3 regions of the Metapseudomonas furukawaii genome follow, and region 1 is predicted to be linked to each of the others. Evidence: riboswitches for the same ligand, from Rfam matches in the RefSeq annotation. Region 1 holds a riboswitch; each other region holds the start of a gene.
The links. Region 1 has a riboswitch for cobalamin ahead of cobG (precorrin-3B synthase). Riboswitches for the same ligand answer to the same signal wherever they lie in the genome.
Positions count from the first base shown of each region.

Region 2: another riboswitch for cobalamin. It lies ahead of btuB (TonB-dependent vitamin B12 receptor); the one in region 1 lies ahead of cobG (precorrin-3B synthase).
Region 3: another riboswitch for cobalamin. It lies ahead of KF707C_RS03875 (energy-coupling factor ABC transporter permease); the one in region 1 lies ahead of cobG (precorrin-3B synthase).

Region 1 is NZ_AP014862.1:667,948-673,657, forward strand. Features, by position in the region: gene KF707C_RS03090 (precorrin-2 C(20)-methyltransferase) at 1-626, opposite strand, end outside; gene KF707C_RS03095 (precorrin-8X methylmutase) at 623-1,249, opposite strand; gene cobG (precorrin-3B synthase) at 1,246-2,562, opposite strand; cobalamin riboswitch at 2,651-2,822, opposite strand; gene KF707C_RS03105 (bifunctional cobalt-precorrin-7 (C(5))-methyltransferase/cobalt-precorrin-6B (C(15))-methyltransferase) at 2,957-4,159, shown strand; gene KF707C_RS03110 (cobalt-precorrin-5B (C(1))-methyltransferase) at 4,190-5,287, shown strand; gene KF707C_RS03115 (cobalt-precorrin-6A reductase) at 5,284-5,710, shown strand, end outside.
Region 2 is NZ_AP014862.1:4,249,910-4,255,619, reverse strand. Features, by position in the region: gene KF707C_RS19620 (DNA-3-methyladenine glycosylase I) at 1-254, shown strand, start outside; gene KF707C_RS19615 (NAD-dependent deacylase) at 294-1,058, shown strand; gene KF707C_RS19610 (C40 family peptidase) at 1,128-1,754, shown strand; gene KF707C_RS19605 (C40 family peptidase) at 1,894-2,418, shown strand; gene KF707C_RS19600 (O-methyltransferase) at 2,427-3,077, shown strand; gene KF707C_RS19595 (hypothetical protein) at 3,087-3,407, shown strand; cobalamin riboswitch at 3,446-3,660, shown strand; gene btuB (TonB-dependent vitamin B12 receptor) at 3,727-5,598, shown strand; gene cobO (cob(I)yrinic acid a,c-diamide adenosyltransferase) at 5,610-5,710, shown strand, end outside.
Region 3 is NZ_AP014862.1:830,135-835,844, reverse strand. Features, by position in the region: gene KF707C_RS03885 (MBL fold metallo-hydrolase) at 1-848, shown strand, start outside; gene amn (AMP nucleosidase) at 868-2,343, opposite strand; gene KF707C_RS03875 (energy-coupling factor ABC transporter permease) at 2,462-3,142, opposite strand; cobalamin riboswitch at 3,191-3,391, opposite strand; gene KF707C_RS03870 (acyl-CoA dehydrogenase family protein) at 3,445-5,094, opposite strand; gene KF707C_RS03865 (TetR/AcrR family transcriptional regulator) at 5,096-5,710, opposite strand, start outside.

The DNA.
Region 1 (5,710 bases):
CGGTCGGCCAGGCCCAGCTCCACCAGCACCCGGCGCACCTTGTCGAAGTTGCGGCCGAGCTTCATGACCACGGCGGCCTCGGCGGTGGCCAGCCGAGCCTTGAGCTCGTCCTCGGGGAGCACCCCGGAGAGCACCGAGAGGCTCTGGTTGCGGTACACCAGGGGCAGGCCGAGCATCGCCGCGCTGCCGAGCATGGAGCAGACGCCGGGGACCACGTCCACCTCGTAGCGGTCGGCCAGGCGGTCGTGCAGGTACATGTAGGAGCCGTAGAAGAAGGGGTCGCCCTCGCAGATCACCGCCACGTCGCGCCCGGCGTCCAGGTGCTGGGCCACCTGCTGGGCGGCGGTGTCGTAGAAGTCGCTGATCACCGTCTCGTAGGACAGCGGCGGCTCCAGCTTCTCGGTGGTCACCGGGTAGACCAGCGGCATGCGCTGCTGGGCCTCGCCGAGGTGCTGCTCGATGATGCCGAAGGCGTTGCCGCCCTCGCCCCGATTGGCCTTGGCCTTGGCGACGAAGTAGCCCACCACCTGCGCCGATTGCAGCAGGCGCAGGGCCTTGACCGTGATCAGTTCCGGATCGCCCGGGCCCACGCCGAGGCCGATCAGCCGTCCCTTGCCGCTCATCATTCCACCTCCGTGGCCAGGGCGTTGACCGCCGCCGCCGCCATGGCGCTGCCGCCCCGGCGGCCGCGCACCACCACGTAGGGCACGCCCCGGCTGTCGGCGGCGAGCAGGTCCTTGGACTCGGCTGCGCCGACGAAGCCCACCGGGAAGCCCAGGATCAGCGCCGGCTTCGGTGCGCCGGCGTCGAGCATTTCCAGCAGGTAGAACAGCGCGGTGGGAGCGTTGCCGATCACCACCACGCTGCCTTCCAGGTGTTCGCGCCAGTGCTCCAGGGCCACCGCCGAGCGGGTGTTGCCCAGTTCGCGGGCCAGCTCCGGTACGCCGGGGTCGTTGAGGGTGCAGATCACCCGGTTGTCCGCCGGCAGGCGGGCGCGGGTGACGCCCTCGGCCACCATGCGCGCATCGCAGAGGATCGGCGCGCCGGCTGCCAGGGCGGCCCGGCCGGCGGTGCCGGCGCCGGGGGAGAAGGCCAGGTCCTGCACCACATCGACCATGCCGCAGGCGTGGATCACCCGCACGGCGAGCTTCTCCAGGTCCGGCGGGATGGCGCTGAGGTCCGCCTCGGCGCGGATGATGGAGAAGGAGTGGCGATAGATCTCCTGACCATCGCGGATGTAATCGATCATTCGGAGGAGCTCCAGCTGTCAGGAGTGGCGGCCAGTCGGTCGCTGGCCTGTTCGAGGTCGAGGTCGCTCGCCAGCAGCCGGCCGAAGCCGTCGCGAGCGCGCTGGTAGAGGTCGTAGCGGCCCGGTGCGCGGGCCAGCAGGGTGAAGGGCGCGACGTGGGCGGCGGCGCAGGAGCGCGGGCAGCCGGTCAGGTGCAGCTGCACCTCGGGTGGCAGGCGGGGCGCCAGGGCCAGGGCGTCGGCCTTGGTGTCGGCGAGGCTGCGTGGGCAGCCGGCGGAGCCGGTGCAGGCGATGAGCCGGGCCAGCGGGGCGGTGGCGTCGGTGACCAAGCCCAGGGCGGCGAGGGCGGCGAGGGTGCCGTCGAGGTCGCGGGGGGCCGGCAGCAGCACCGATTGCCAGGGGGTGAGGCGCAGTTGGCCGTCGCTCTGCTGGTCCGCCAGGTCCGCCAGGGCGTCCAGTTGAGCGGCGTCGAGGCGGCCGAGGGGCGCGGCGGCGCCGGCATGGCGGCCGTCCACGGGGCCCAGGTGGCCGAGGGTGGCGGCGGTGTCGCGGCGCCAGTCCGGCAACGGCTGCAGGGGCGTGCCGAGTCGGCGTTCCAGCTCCGCCACCAAGGCGGCGGGGCCGAGGTCGGCCAGCAGGTGGCGCATGCGTGTCTGCTCCGGGCGGGCGCGGTCGAGGAAGAGCTGCAGCAGCGCCTCCACCAGGGCCGGCACCTGTGCGGCGGGCACGGCGCCGAAGGCGGGGGCGTCGTCCGCGCGCAGCGGCGGGCACCCGGCCAGGCCGAAGGCGAAGGGCGCGTCGGCCTGCGGCCCGAGGGCAGCGAGCCAGATGTCGTGGGGGTGTTCCAGCATGGCCAGGGGTTCGCCGCCGTCCAGCAGCAGGGCGAACTTGGGCGACAGGGCATGGAAGCGCGGGGTGTCCTGCAGCAGTGCCAGCAGGCGCTCGGCCAGGGCGGCGACCGTCTGGCCGACGCCGGGCTCCAGGCCCAGCAGCGGGCTGACCATCAGGTTGCGCAGGTCATCGGCGCCGGGGGAGGGCGCACCCAGGTCGGCGGCCAGCAACGTCTCGATCAGCGCGCCTTCGGCGCCGGGGCGCACGCCACGGATCTGCAGGTTGGCGCGGTTGGTGGCCTCGATCACGCCGCTGGCCTGCTGCCGCGCGGCGGCGGCCACGGCACGGGCCTGGTGGGCGTGGAGGCGGCCACAGGGCAGCTTGATGCGACAGAGGCCGCCATCGCCGGATTGCACGATGCGCAGCAACCCCGGGCAGGCCGAGGGGCGGACGGAGGTGGCAGCGGATTCGGCCTGTTTCAACGGGTCACCCTGGTTGGCGTCGCGGCGACCGGAATATCCCTGGCCCAGGGACACGCTTGCATCGATACACCCCGCCCGATGCGCTCACACGCGACTGGTTTCACCGGCAGGTCTCCTGGCTGGCAGGTCGTCATCCTTCGCGGCCTTCCCGAGCGGTGCTCAGTGGCCAGGGTGCGTGGACTCGCTGCTTACAGTTGCGGGGGCAGCCACGGTGCGACCGTGTTCCCTCAGGGCATCGCACGGGAAATACCCTCGTCACGACCCCCGGCCAGCACCTCTGGCAGGCGCCGGCAACCGATGAAGGGCGCTATTATGCCCGCTTTGAGCGACATGAGGAAAAGGCTGCCTGTCGGAAGGGCAAGCGGCTGACACCTCGGTAGAAACGGGAGTTTCCATGCAGCCCTGGCTGACGGTTGTGGGTATCGGTGAGGACGGCTACGGGGGGCTGGGCAAGGCCGCCCGGCATGCGCTGCTGGGCGCCGCCGAAGTGGTGGGGGCGCCGCGCCAGCTGGCGCTGTTGCCGCGCTGCATCCGTGCCGTGCGTACACCCTGGCCGAGCCCCTTCTCCCTGGAGCCGGTGCTGGCGCGACGGGGCACGACGCTGTGCGTGCTGGCCAGTGGCGACCCGATGCTGTTCGGCGTGGGCGCCAGCCTGGCGCGTCAGGTGCCGGCCGAGGAGCTGCGGGTGCTGCCGGCGCCTTCGTCCGCTTCCCTGGCAGCGGCGCGCCTGGGCTGGCCGCTGCAGGAGGTGACGCTGCTCTCCACCGTGGCGCGGCCCCTGGCGGTGCTCAATGGCCACCTGCACCCCGGCGCGCGGCTGCTGGTGCTGAGCAACGACGGCGGCACCCCGGCGAGCCTCGCGTCCCTGCTGGTGGCGGCCGGTTTCGGCGCCAGTCGCCTCACCGTGCTGGAGCATCTGGGTGGTCCCCTCGAACGCCGGCTCGACGGCCTGGCCAGCGCCTGGAGCGCCGTGGAGGTGGCCGACCTCAACCTGGTGGCGGTGGAGGTGGCGGCCGATCCCGGCACCCGCGCGCTGCCGGTGACCTGCGGGCTGCCCGACGACGCCTACCGCCACGATGGCCAGCTCACCAAGCGCGATGTCCGCGCCATCACCCTGGCCCGCCTGGCGCCGCGCCCCGGCGAGCTGCTGTGGGACGTGGGCGCCGGCTGCGGCTCCATCGGCATCGAATGGATGCGCGCCCATCCCGCCTGCCGGGCCCTGGCCATCGAGGCCAATGCCGGACGCCAGGCGCACATCCGGCACAACCGCGACGCCCTGGGCGTGCCCGGGCTGCAACTGGTGGCCGGCGAGGCCCCGGCGGCGCTGGAGGGTCTGCCGGCGCCGGATGCCATCTTCATCGGCGGCGGCGTCACCGACCCCGGCGTACTGGCGCAGTGCTGGGCGCGGCTCAAGCCGGGCGGCCGCCTGGTGGCCAACGCCGTGACCCTGCAGAGCGAGTCGACTCTGGTGGCCTTCCGCGCCGACAACGGCGGCAGCCTGACCCGCATCACCGTCGCCCAGGCCCAGCCGCTGGGGGACTTCGACACCTGGCGTTCGGCCCTGCCCATCACCCTGCTGGAGGCGGTCAAGCCATGACGGCCGCCTGTTCCTCGCCGGGACGCTCCCATGCGTGACGAAACCCCCGAGCAGCCCGCGCCCCTGCGCAGCGGCTACACCACCGGCAGTTGCGCCACCGCCACCAGCCTGGCGGCGGCGCGCCTGCTGCTGGGCGGCGAGGCGGCCGACGCGGTGGAGATCGTCCTGCCCAAGGGGAAGCGGGTGATGCTGCGCCTGGAGTTCTGCCGACTGATCGACGGCGGCGCCGAGGCCGGCACCCTGAAGGACGCTGGCGACGACCCGGACGTGACCCACGGCGCGCTGATCCATGCCCGGGTGCGGCTGGCCGCCGAGCCGGGGGTGCGCTTCCACGCCGGCCCCGGCGTCGGCACCGTGACCCGTCCCGGCCTGGTGCTGGCGGTGGGCGAACCGGCCATCAACCCGGTGCCCCGGCGGATGATGACCGACCACCTCACCGAACTGGCCGGGACGCTCGGCTATGCCGGTGGCTTCGAGGTGACCGTCTGCGTGCAGGGCGGCGAGGCCCTGGCGCTGAAGACCATGAACCCGCGCCTGGGCATCCTCGGCGGACTTTCCATCCTGGGCACCACCGGCATCGTCCGGCCCTTTTCCTGCGCGGCCTACATCGCCTCCATCCACCAGGGCATCGACGTGGCCTGCGCCAACGGTTTCACCCACCTGGCCGCCTGCACCGGCAACGCCAGCGAGGACGCCATGCGCCAGCGCTACGGCCTGGACGACACGGCGCTGATCGAGATGGGCGACTTCGCCGGTGCGGTGCTCAAGCACCTGCGCAAGGCGCCGGTGGCCAGGCTCAGCCTCTGCGGCGGCTTCGGCAAGATCAGCAAGCTCGCCGCCGGGCACATGGACCTGCACAGCCGCCACTCCAGCATCGACCTGCCGCAGCTGGCCCGCTGGGCCGCCGAGCTGGGGGCCGACAGCGCCCTGCAGGCCGCTATCGAAGGCGCCAACACCAGCCAGCAGGCCCTGGCCCTGGCCCATGCCGACGGCGTGCCCCTGGGCAACGCCGTCTGCGCCCGCGCCCTGGCCTTCGCCCGGCGCACGGTGCCGGCCCGCGTGGCCCTGGAAGTCTTCGCCATCGATCGTCAGGGCGTCATCGTCGGCGAGGCGCTGGAGAACCCATGACCCCCATCCTGCTGCTGGGCGGCGTGACCGAGGCCCTGGCCCTGGCCCGCAGCCTCGGCCCCGCCCATGTCTACAGCCTCGCCGGCCTCGGCAGGGTGCCCCAGGACCTGGCCTGCCAGGTGCGCGTCGGCGGCTTCGGCGGTGCCGAGGGGCTGGCGGGCTATATCCGCGAGCGGGGCATCGGCCTGCTGGTGGACGCCACGCACCCCTATGCCGCGCAGATCAGCCACAACGCCGCCCGCGCCGCCGCGCAGGCCGGGGTACCCTGCTGGGCGCTGCGCCGTCCCGGCTGGCAGGCCGGGCCTGGCGATGACTGGCGCGAGGTGGACGACTGGGCGGGACTGATGGCCGCGCTGGCGCCGTTCCGCCGGCCCTTCTTCACCCTCGGCCGCGAGCCGCTGGAGCATCTGGACGCGGTGCCCG
Region 2 (5,710 bases), 2.6 Mb from region 1:
AGTACCTGGCCAAGCATGGAAATCAGTTGGGTGGGCTGTCCGCGCCGCGTTTCCTGCGCATGGTGGGCAAGGACACCTTCATCCCCACCGATGACATGGTGGCCGCGCTCAAGGCGCAGGGTGTCATCGACAAGGCGCCCACCAGTCAGAAGGACCTGGCCCAGGTGCAGGCGGCCTTCAATCAGTGGCATGCCGAAAGCGGCCGGCCCTTGTGCCAGCTTTCGGTCATGCTGGCCCATACCGTCAATCACTGAGCCCTGTCGGTAGGCGCCGGCCAGGGAAGGAGGAGGGCGATGTCGGATGTACGCAGGGTCGCGGCCGCGCTGAAGGCCGCCAAGCGAATCCTGGTGATCACCGGGGCGGGACTTTCCGCCGATTCGGGGTTGCCCACCTATCGGGGACTGGGTGGCCTTTACAACGGCCGGACTGAGGAGGGGATGCCCATCGAGCGGGCGCTGTCAGGGCCCATGTTGCAGCGTGATCCGGCGCTCTGCTGGAAATACCTCGCACAACTCGGGCGCGCCTGCCTTTCGGCACGTCCCAACGCAGGGCATCGAGCCATCGCCCGCCTGCAGGCGCTGAAGCCCGAATGCTGGGTGCTGACCCAGAACATCGACGGCTACCACCGCCAGGCGGGGTCGCCACCGGAGCGCCTGATCGAGATCCATGGCGAGCTGGCGCCGCTGTTCTGCCAGTCATGCGGCGCGGAGAGTCAGGAGCTTTCCCGACATTTGGCAGGAGAATTGCCTCCCAGATGCGACAGTTGTGGTGGTATCCTCCGGCCTCCCGTGGTGCTGTTCGAGGAAATGCTCCCTGAGCAGGCCATCGACAGCCTCTACGCCGAGCTACGCAAGGGATTCGATGCGGTGATCTCGGTGGGAACCACGGCGAGCTTTCCCTACATCATCGAGCCTGTTTTTCGCACCCGCCAGGCTGGCGGTTTCACGGCGGAAATCAATCCTGCGCTCACCGACCTCAGTCCTGTGGTCGACGTCCACCTGAAAGGAAAGGCCTTAGATGTTCTGGAAGAGCTGCTGAGTCACATTACGGGCGATTAAATTTGCAAATGAGGTTGATAGAGGGCATAGTCGCGCCTTCTTCAAATTTCATTCGACACGGTCGTGCCCATGCTCAAGCGCTTCGCACCCCTCGTGCCTCTTACCTTCGCACTCTTTCTCGCCGCTTGCGCAGGCACTGTGCAGCAGCCGTCCCAGACCCAGGCTGCCGCCCCTGTCGCGGACGGCGCCCCGGACTCGATGATCGACGATCGCGAGCCGAGCGCCCTGGATCTGGCCAACCTCACCGACGACGAGCCCTATCAGATGCCGTCCCTGGCCGATGGTCTGCTGGAGCGCGGTTTCGAGCTGGTGGGCACGCCCTACCGCTTCGGTGGTCGTTCCCTGAAGACCGGCTTCGATTGCAGCGGCTTCGTCGGGTACCTGTTCAAGGAAGAGGCTGGCATCCAGTTGCCGCGTTCCACCCGCGAGATGATCAACCTGGACGCCCCGGTCATTGCCCGCAGCGAACTGCAGCCCGGCGATATCGTCTTCTTCAACAACCGCGGCCGCGGCCGTGTCAGTCACGCCGGCATCTATATCGGCGACGACCAGTTCATTCATTCCAGCAGCAGCCGCAGTGGCGGTGTTCGTGTCGACAGTCTCCACGACCGTTACTGGAAGGCCAGCTACATGGAAGCCAAGCGCGTCCTGGCGATGAATAGCGCCGCCCAGGGCCGCAGCCCGCTGCACCGTTGATCCTTGGCGCCAAACGAAAAGCCGAGGCCGTCGAATGACCGCCTCGGCTTTTTTCTGCCCAGTCGTGCAGCTTCCACTTGCAATATCACTGTGAGATCAGCACATTAGCGTGCATTCCTCAAGTCAGGACTGACTTGCCATGCTCGCACCGGATCGCCTTGCCATTCTCGCCCTGGCTGCGCTGCTCACCGCCTGCTCGAGCAAGGCGCCGCCAACGCCGCCCCCTGTCGTTCGCGCGCCGCCCGCCCAGTTTTCCCCCGTGGCGGAAGATGTCCTGTTTCGCGCCCTGGGGCTGGTGGGCACGCCCTATCGCTGGGGCGGCAATACACCTGACAGCGGCTTCGATTGCAGTGGCCTGATCGGTTACGTCTACCGCGACGTGGCTGGTATCCAGCTGCCGCGCTCCACCCGAGAGATGATCGCCATGGGCGCGCCGAACGTCGGGCTCAGCGCGCTGCAGAGTGGCGACCTGGTGTTCTTCGCCACCAACGGTGGTGGTCAGGTCAGCCATGCCGGCATCTATGTGGGCGAGGGACGTTTCGTCCATGCGCCGCGCACTGGCGGTACGGTTCGTCTGGACAGCCTGTCGAACAGCTACTGGCAACGCAGCTATCTCAGCGCCAAGCGCGTACTCTTCGATCCACGATTTGCCCAGACTCAGTGAGGTCCGTCATGACCAACCGCACGCTCAACCTCGACGACGCCCTGTATGGCTATCTCCTCGAGGTCTCGCTGCGGGAGTCGCCCCTGCTCGCGCGCCTTAGGGAAGAAACCCTCGCGCTGCCCATGGCGCGTTGGCAGGTGGCGCCCGAGCAGGGCCAGTTCCTGGCATTGCTGGTGAAGCTGATCGGCGCCCGTCGCATCCTCGAAGTGGGCACCTTCACCGGCTACAGCGCCCTCTGCATGGCCGCCGAACTGCCGGAGGACGGCCGGCTGCTGTGCTGCGACCTGCCGGGCGACTACAACGCCATCGCACGGCGCTACTGGGCGGAAGCCGGTGTGGCCGAGCGCATCGAGCTGCGCCTGGGACCGGCCCTGGACACCCTGGCGACCCTGGCAGACGGTGCCTTCGACCTGGCGTTCATCGACGCCGACAAGGCCAACTACCCCGTCTACCTGGAGGAAGCGTTGCGCCTGGTCCGGCCGGGTGGCCTGATCCTGTTCGATAACGTGCTCTGGAGCGGTCGGGTGCTGGAGGTCGAGCCTGAAAGCGAGGACACCCGCGCCATCCAGGCGCTGAATCGCGCGTTGCGGGACGACGCCCGCGTCGACCTGTCCCTGCTTCCCCTGGGCGATGGCCTGACCCTCTGCCGCAAGCGCTGAGCGAGGACCATGGCCGAGTCCATCCGCCTGCCACCCCAGCCGGACGTTTGCGAACTCTGCAGGCGCGCCGCCGCGCTGACCCGCCATCACCTGATCCCCAGGGCGCTCCACGACAAGCCTTACGTGCAGAAGCGCTTCGATCGCATCGAGCGCATCACCGCCACGCTCTGGGTGTGCCGCCCTTGCCACAACCAGATCCACAGGTTGTTCAGCGAGAAGGAGCTGGCGCTCACCTTCAACACCCGCGAAGCGCTCCTGGCCGACGAGCGACTGCGCACCTTCGTCGACTGGCTGGCCGGCAAGCCCGCTGGATTCACGCCGAGGCACTGATCGGCGGGTGCGATTGACGCTGTCCCGACGACCCTCTACCCTTCGCGCCTGCCTCAGGTGCCCCTTGACCTTGCGTCGAAGGGGTGAAACAGGGAAGCCGGTCCATCCCCCATGGGAGATTCCGGCGCTGCCCCCGCAACGGTAGGCGAGTCGACAGCCGCATTCGGCCACTGTGCACACGCATGGGAAGGCGCGGCAGGGGAGCCAGGCTCCACTCGCAAGCCCGGAGACCGGCCTGGTGCAACCAGCGCACGGCGGACCTTCCGCCCTGCAGACCCCACAGATGTCGCGCGGGTGGCGCGACGGAGAGCAGATCTTGATTCGCAAGCCTTTAATCAAGCCCGCGGCCTTTGCGCTGCTGGGCGGCACATCCCTTTCCAGCTTCCTGGCCGCCGCGCCCCTGACCCTGGACGAACAGGTGGTCACCGCCACCCGCAGCGAACGGCCGGTCAGGGCCAGCCTGGCCGCGACCACGGTGATCGATCGTGAGGAGATCGAGCGGAGCCAGGCCCGGTCGGTGCCCGAGCTGCTGCGCAGGGTGCCGGGGGTGACCCTGAGCAACAATGGCGGCCCGGGCAAGAACACCACCTTGTTCATGCGTGGCGCCGAGTCCGACCACGTCCTGGTGCTGATCGACGGGGTCAAGGTGGGGTCGGTCAGCGCCGGCCTGACAGCCTTCCAGGACCTTCCGGTGGAGCTGATCGAGCGCATCGAAGTGGTTCGTGGTCCGCGCTCCAGCCTCTATGGCTCGGAAGCCATCGGTGGCGTAATCCAGATCTTCACCCGCAAGGGCGGTGGCGATGGTCGTGCCAAACCCTGGTTCTCCGCCGGCTACGGTACTCACGACAGCTATGAAGGCAGCGCCGGCGTGGCCGGTGGCGACGACAAGGCCTGGTACAACCTGGGCGTCAGCAGCCAGGACACCGATGGCATCAACTCCCGTCGCCAGGGGAGCAATTACTACGAGCCGGACGCCGACGGCTATCGCAATCTGTCCGGCACCCTGCGGGCGGGACTCCGTTTCGACAACGGACTGGAGCTGGACGGCACCCTGATGCGTGCCAGGGCGCATAACGACTACGACGATATCGACCGCTTCGGCTTCTTCCATCCCCTGGGGGGGCACGATGCCAATGCCGACAACCGCCAGTCGGTCACGGGCGGCCGGGCGCGCTTCAGTCCGCTCGAGGCGTGGGACGTCACCCTGCAGGCCGGTCGCAGCGAGGACAGGTCCCGCAGCGAAGTGGATGGCCAGTTCGATGCTCGCTTCGACTCCAAGCGCGACAGTGCATCCTGGCTCAACGACGTCACCCTGGCCGAGGGGCATGTACTGACCCTCGGCTATGACTGGCAACGGGACCAGGTCAGCAGCTCCACCCCCTTCGACAAGGACTCGCGCAAGAATGAAGGCGGGTTCGTCCAGTATCTGGGCGAGCACGGTCGCCAGGACTGGCAGCTCAGTCTTCGTCGCGACGACAACGAGCAGTTCGGCACCCACGACACTGGCAACGCCGCTTGGGGATTGGCACTTAGCGAGGCGGTACGCTTCGGCCTGAGTTATGGCACGGCCTTCAAGGCGCCCAGTTTCAACGAGCTCTACTACCCGGGCTACGGCAACCCGAACCTGGATGCCGAGACCTCCGAAAGCATCGAGGCGTCGCTGTCCGGTCGGCATGAGTGGGGGCACTGGTCCGCCAACCTGTTCCGCAACGATATCGATGACCTGATTGCCTACGACTCCACCCTGGGCCCCTTCGGTGGCCCGAACAATATCGGCAAGGCCCGCATCGACGGCCTCGAGCTGGTCCTCGGCAGCCAATGGCTGGGCTGGGACTGGCGCGCCAATGCCACCTTCCTCGACACCGAGAACCGCGATGGCAGCGCCAACGCCGGCAATGAACTGCCGCGCCGCCCCCAGCAGGCCTTCAATCTCGATATCGATCGCCGCATCGGCCGCTTTGGCGTGGGCGCTACCCTTCATGCAGAGGGCCGCAGCTACGACGATCTGGCCAACCGCAACGAGGTGGCCGGCTACGCCACCCTCGACCTGCGCGGTGAGTACTGGCTGGACGATGAGTGGCGCCTGCAGGCCAGGGTGACCAACCTGTTGGACGCCGACTACGAGACCGCGCTGGACTACAACCAGCCCGGCCAGGCCGTGTATTTCACCGTCCGCTACCAAGCCCTCTGACAGGAGCGACCATGACCGAATCCGCCGAACGCGATGCCCGCCACAAGGCCCGCATGCAGCGCAAGAAAGCGCTGATCGACGAGAAGATCGCCCAGGCCCGGGACGAGTACGG
Region 3 (5,710 bases), 160 kb from region 1:
CCGATGTGCCGGAGCGCGTGGAGGGGGACGAGCTGCGGGTCACCTACATCAATCACGCCACCCTGCTGTTGCAGCATCGTGGGCTGAACGTGCTGACCGATCCGGTCTGGTCGGAGCGGGTCAGCCCCTTGAGCTTCCTCGGGCCCCGGCGCCACCATCCCCCCGGCCTGGATCTCGACCAGTTGCCCCCCATCGACCTGATCCTGGTCAGCCACAACCACTACGACCACCTGGACCTCTACAGCCTGCGGGCCCTGGCCGAGCGCTTCCCGCTGGCCCGGGTGGTCACCGGCCTGGGCAACGGGCCATTGATCCGCGAAACCGGCTTCACCCGGGTGCTGGAGATGGACTGGTGGCAAGCCCTGGAACTGCCGGGCGGGCTGACCCTGAACGCGGTGCCGGTCCAGCACTGGTCGGCGCGTATCCGCAGCGACACCAACGAGACCCTGTGGATGGGCTTCGTCATCCAGTCCCCGGACGGTCCTTTCCTGTTCCCCGGCGATACCGGCCTGGGGCCGGAGTTCCGCCTGATCCGCGAACGCTTCGGGCCCATGCGCTTCGCCGCCCTGCCCATCGGCGCCTACGCGCCGCGCTGGTTCATGCGCGACAACCACATGAACCCGGACGATGCGGTTCAGGCCCACCGCCAACTGGACTGCCGCAGCAGCCTGGCGATCCACTTCGGCACCTTCAACCTCACCGACGAAGGCCAGTTCGCCCCGCCCCGGGACCTGGCCCGCGCCCTGGCCGACCACCAGGTGGACCCGGAGGTTTTCCGGGTGCCGACGCCTGGCTTCCAGTGGCAGGTTCCGCCGCTGGACACCGAAGTGGCGCGCACCGCCGACTGAGCGGGGCGCACCACCGGACTCAACGGAACGGCGGCTCGTCGAAGCTGCGCAGCTTGCGGGAATGCAGCGAGTGGAGCTGGGCACGCAGCAGGTCGAGGGCGGCGATGCCGATGCGCAGGTGCTGGCTCACCGCCCGCTGGTAGAAGGCGCTGGCCGAGCCCGGCAACTTGATCTCGCTGTGCAGGGGCTTGTCGGACACGCACAGCAAGGTGCCGTAGGGCACCCGCAGGCGATAGCCCTGGGCGGCGATGGTGCCGCTCTCCATGTCCACCGCCACCGCCCGGGACAGGTTGATCAGCGGCCGCTCCTGGGCCCAGCGCAGCTCCCAGTTGCGGTCGTCGTAGGTCAGCACGGTGCCGGTGCGCAGGCGGCGCTTGAGGTCTTCGCCCCGCTCACCGGTCACCAGGGCGGCGGCTTCCTGCAGGGCCTGCTGGACCTCCGCCAGGGCCGGCAGCGGGATGTTCGGCGGCAGCACCCGGTCGAGGATGCCGTCACGGCGCATGTAGGCATGGGCCAGCACGTAGTCGCCGATGGTCTGCGACTGCCGCAGGCCGCCGCAGTGACCGATCATCAGCCAGCAATGGGGGCGCAGCACCGCCAGGTGGTCGGTGATGTTCTTCGCGTTGGACGGGCCGACGCCGATGTTCACCAGGGTGACGCCATGGCCATCGGCGGCCTGCAGGTGGTAAGCCGGCATCTGGTAACGGTGCCAGACCACGCCGTCGATGATCGCCTGCATCTCGCCTTCGTCCATGCCCCGCTCCACCACCACGTTGCCCGGCAGCACCATGCGCAGGAAGCGCGGGTCCTCGCGCAACTGGTCAAGGCCGTGGCGAATGAACTGGTCGACGTAGCGATGGTAGTTGGTCAGCAGGATCCAGGGTTGCACATGGCGCCAGTCGCTGCCGGTGTAGTGCACCAGGCGGCGCAGCGAGAAATCCACCCGCGCGGCGTCGAACAGGGCCAGGGGCATCAGGTCGACGTTGTCCCAGTCGTGCAGGCCGTCGGCCACGCCGTCGCTGGCGGCGGAGAGATCGGTGCTGGGAAAGACCCGCGCCAGCTCGGCGGCGGTCACCCCGGAGCCGGCCAGCTCGTCGCCCTGCTCCACCACATAGGGATAGGGAATGTTCTGCTGGCTGACGCCGACTTCCACGGTGACGGTGTAATCCGCCATCAGCGGCGACAGCTGGTCCAGCAGATAGCCCCGGAATGACGCGGGCTGGGTGACGGTGACGCTGTAGGTGCCGGGCACCTGGACCTTGGCGTAGGCCCGCACGGTGCTGGGGACCTCGCCCTGGCAGTGGTAGGTGACCCGTAGCTCGGGATAGCGGAACAGCGCCCGCTCGGCGGCGCTGGGCAGGGTCCGTTCCTTGATATAGCGCTTGAGGGCCTGGCTGAGGGACTGGGTGGCGTGCTGGTAGAGGGCGGCGAGGCGGTCGACGGCCTCCTCGGCGGTGGCGGCAACGACGAATTCGCTGAACGATGGACTGCTCACGGTCTGCTTCCTGGCAGGGGACTCGGCCCTATCTTGCGCCATGCAAACGCGGCGCGACCAGCCTGGAAGGCGACGAAAAACGCGAAGTGCCCGGCGGCCTGGCCGCCGGGCGGAATCGTCAGGCCGGCTGGTGCAGGCGGACGTTGAACAGCGGGCCCTGGCTGTAGCGGGTCAGGGACTTGGCGGCGGCCAGCACGCCGAGGTCGATCAGCGGTTCCACCAGCACCACGCTCATGTAGGCGAGGCCGAAGCTGCCCACGGACGCCAGGTTCTCGGCGCTGAAGCCGTGGCCGTAGAAGGCCCAGAAGGCGACCCAGGCGACGATGCCGCCCTGGTAGGCGGTGGACAGCGCCAGGGCCTGCTTGTAGGAGGTGTCCACATAGGCGGTACGCGCGGGAATGATGCGCCTGGCCAGTTCATGGATGCCCCAGAGCGGCACCAGCAGGGTGGTCACGTTCATGCCGTACTGCGGCAGGTCGAAGGGCGCGAAGAACAGGCCCTGGATCAACAGGCCGGCGGCCAGGCCGATGGCGGTGGCGCCGGCGCCGAACATCAGCAGCAGGGTGGAGCCGAGGATCAGGTGAACCTCCGAGACGCCCACCGGATGGTGCGGCAGGACCTCGAAGAAACCGAACACCAGGGCGGTGGTGAGCAGGCTGCGCAGCGCCAGGGCGGCGACGCCGCCGTTCTCGCGCACCGCGTCACGGGCGAGTTTCGCCGTCAGGCCGAGACCGGCCACGGCAGTTGCATAGCTGAGGAAGAGCTTGGCGCCTTCGACGACGCCGGGTTCGATGTGCATATCGGTTCCTTTCCGCGCCCACCGCGCGGTGACCTGATGAGTTGGGGGCTGGGCCCGGTGACGATGGCAGGTCTCCTGGCTCGCGGCTTGGTACTTCGCCCGCCTTCCCGGCCGGCTGGCCAGTGGCATGTTGGGCATCGTGCGCCGCTTACAGTTGCGGGGGCAGCCAGGGAATCGGCCCTTGCGAGGCCTCACCCTGTTCCCTTTTCACCGACCTCGGGGGTCGGAACCATCGGCGGCAACATTAACGTCGCGGCTGCACAAAGAACAGCGGAATCGCCCGGGAACCAGCCGGCATGGACTCAAACCAGGTGCGGCGTGCTGCGGGCCAGCAGCGCCTCGACATCGACTCCCCGTGGCAGGGTGCCGTAGACGCGGCCGTGCCCCTCCAGCCGGCTGGCGATGAAGACATCGGATACCGTGGCGTTTCCGGCCTCCAGCAGCAGCTTGGCCTGCAGCGCCACGGCCACGTCCTCGGTCAGTTGGCGGGCGCGGTACTGGATGTCGCCGGTGTCGGCGAAGCCCTGCTTCAGCTTGCCGATGAAGCCCGCCAGGCGCGCATCGCCGTGGCCGTCGCCGAGTTCGGCGAACAGCGCGTCGAGTACGCCGGGCTCCTTGGACAGGGCCCGCAGCACGTCCAGGCACTGCACGTTGCCCGACCCTTCCCAGGTGGAGTTGACCGGGGCTTCGCGGTAGAGGCGTGGCAGGATGCTGTCCTCGACGTAGCCGGCGCCGCCCAGGCACTCGGCGGCCTCGTTGATCATCGCGGGGGCGCGCTTGCAGATCCAGTACTTGCCCACCGCCGTCACCAGGCGGGCGAACCTGTCCTCCTGCTCGTCATGGGCGTTGTCCAGGGCCCGGCCCATGCGCAGGGTCAGGGCCAGGGCGGCCTCGCTTTCCAGCGCGAGGTCGGCCAGGACGTTCTGCATCAGGGGCTGTTCGGCCAGCACGCGGCCGCCGACCTTGCGGTGGGCGCAATGGTGGGCGGCCTGGGTCAGGGCCTGACGCATGAGGGCGCTGGAGCCGATCATGCAGTCGAAGCGGGTCAGCGCGACCATTTCGATGATGGTGGGCACGCCGCGCCCTTCTTCCCCCACCATCCAGGCCAGGGCGCCGCGGTACTCCACTTCGCTGGAGGCATTGGACCAGTTGCCCAGCTTGTTCTTCAGGCGCTGGATGTAGAACTCATTGCGGCGGCCATCCGGGCGGTGCCGGGGCAGGAGGAAGCAGGACAGGCCCTTGTCGGTGTAGGCCAGGGTCAGGAAGGCGTCGCACATGGGGGCCGAGCAGAACCATTTGTGGCCCACCAGTTCATAGGCCTGCCCCGGCCCGGGGATCCCCACCGGATGGGCGCGGGTGGTGTTGGCGCGGACATCGGTGCCGCCCTGCTTCTCGGTCATGGCCATGCCGATGGTCAGGCCGGTCTTCTGCTCCATGGGCAGGTTGCGGGGGTCGTACTCGGTGGAAAGGATCTTCGGCAGCCACTGGTCGGCGACCTCGGGCTGCAGGCGCAGGGCCGGCACGCTGGCGAAGGTCATGGTCAGCGGGCAGCCGCTCCCGGCCTCGGCCTGGCTGTGCAGGTAGCTCATGCCGGCCCGCGCCACGTGGGCGCCCGCGCGGGGGGCGGTCCAGGGCGAGGTGGGGATGCCGTGGGCGATGGCGGCGCCCATGAGCTCGTGGTAGGCCGGGTGGAACTCCACCAGGTCGATGCGATGGCCATAGCGGTCGTGGCTCTTGAACACCGGCTTGTTCTCGTTGGCGAGGAAGCCCGCCACCATCAGGGGCCCACCGGCCAGGGCGCCGTAGGTTTCCAGCCGTTCCTCGGCCCAACCGCCCTGGTAACGGCGCACCCACTCCTGCAAGGGCAGATCGACGCGGTAGAGGTTGGCGCCTTCCAGCGGCGGCACCTGGTTGAAGACTTCATGGGTTTCGGCGGATGCGTGCAGGCTCATTTCAGTTCTCCAGGGCAGGTTGGCCGGCGCCCAGGGCGCGCAGGCAGAAGGTCACGAGGTTGTCGCAGACGCTGTCGAGGTCGTCCGCCCGATGCCCGGCTTCGCGCAAGGCGCGGGCCGGAGGCGACAGCGGTCCCACCAGCGACTCGGCGATGGCACCTACCAGGCAGGCGGCGGTCAGGGGGATGGAGGGCACCTGGAACTCGCCACGGTCGCGTCCCTCTTCAAGCAATCGTTCGAAAAGCTCCGCATAGGCCTCGCGGTAGAGCAGGCGCTGCTCGTCCACTTCGGGGTCCACCGGCTCGGCGATCAGGGCGAAGGCCAGGCGACGGCTGTTCCAGGCCCGCGCCGCGAACTGGCGCAACCCCCGGGCCAGGCGCTCGGCTGCACTGCCATCGCCCCGCAGGACAGTGGCCAGGCTGTCGACTTCCTGCTGGCTGGCACGGGCGAAGACCTCGGCGGCCAGCTCGCCCTTGTTGCCGAAATGGCGGTAGAGGCTGCCGGTGGCGATGCCGGCGTCTTCGGCCAGGGCCTGCATGGTCAGGGCGGCGAATCCCCCGTCCACCACCCGGGCATGGGCGCAGGCGAGGATGCGGTTGCGCAGCGACTGGTCACG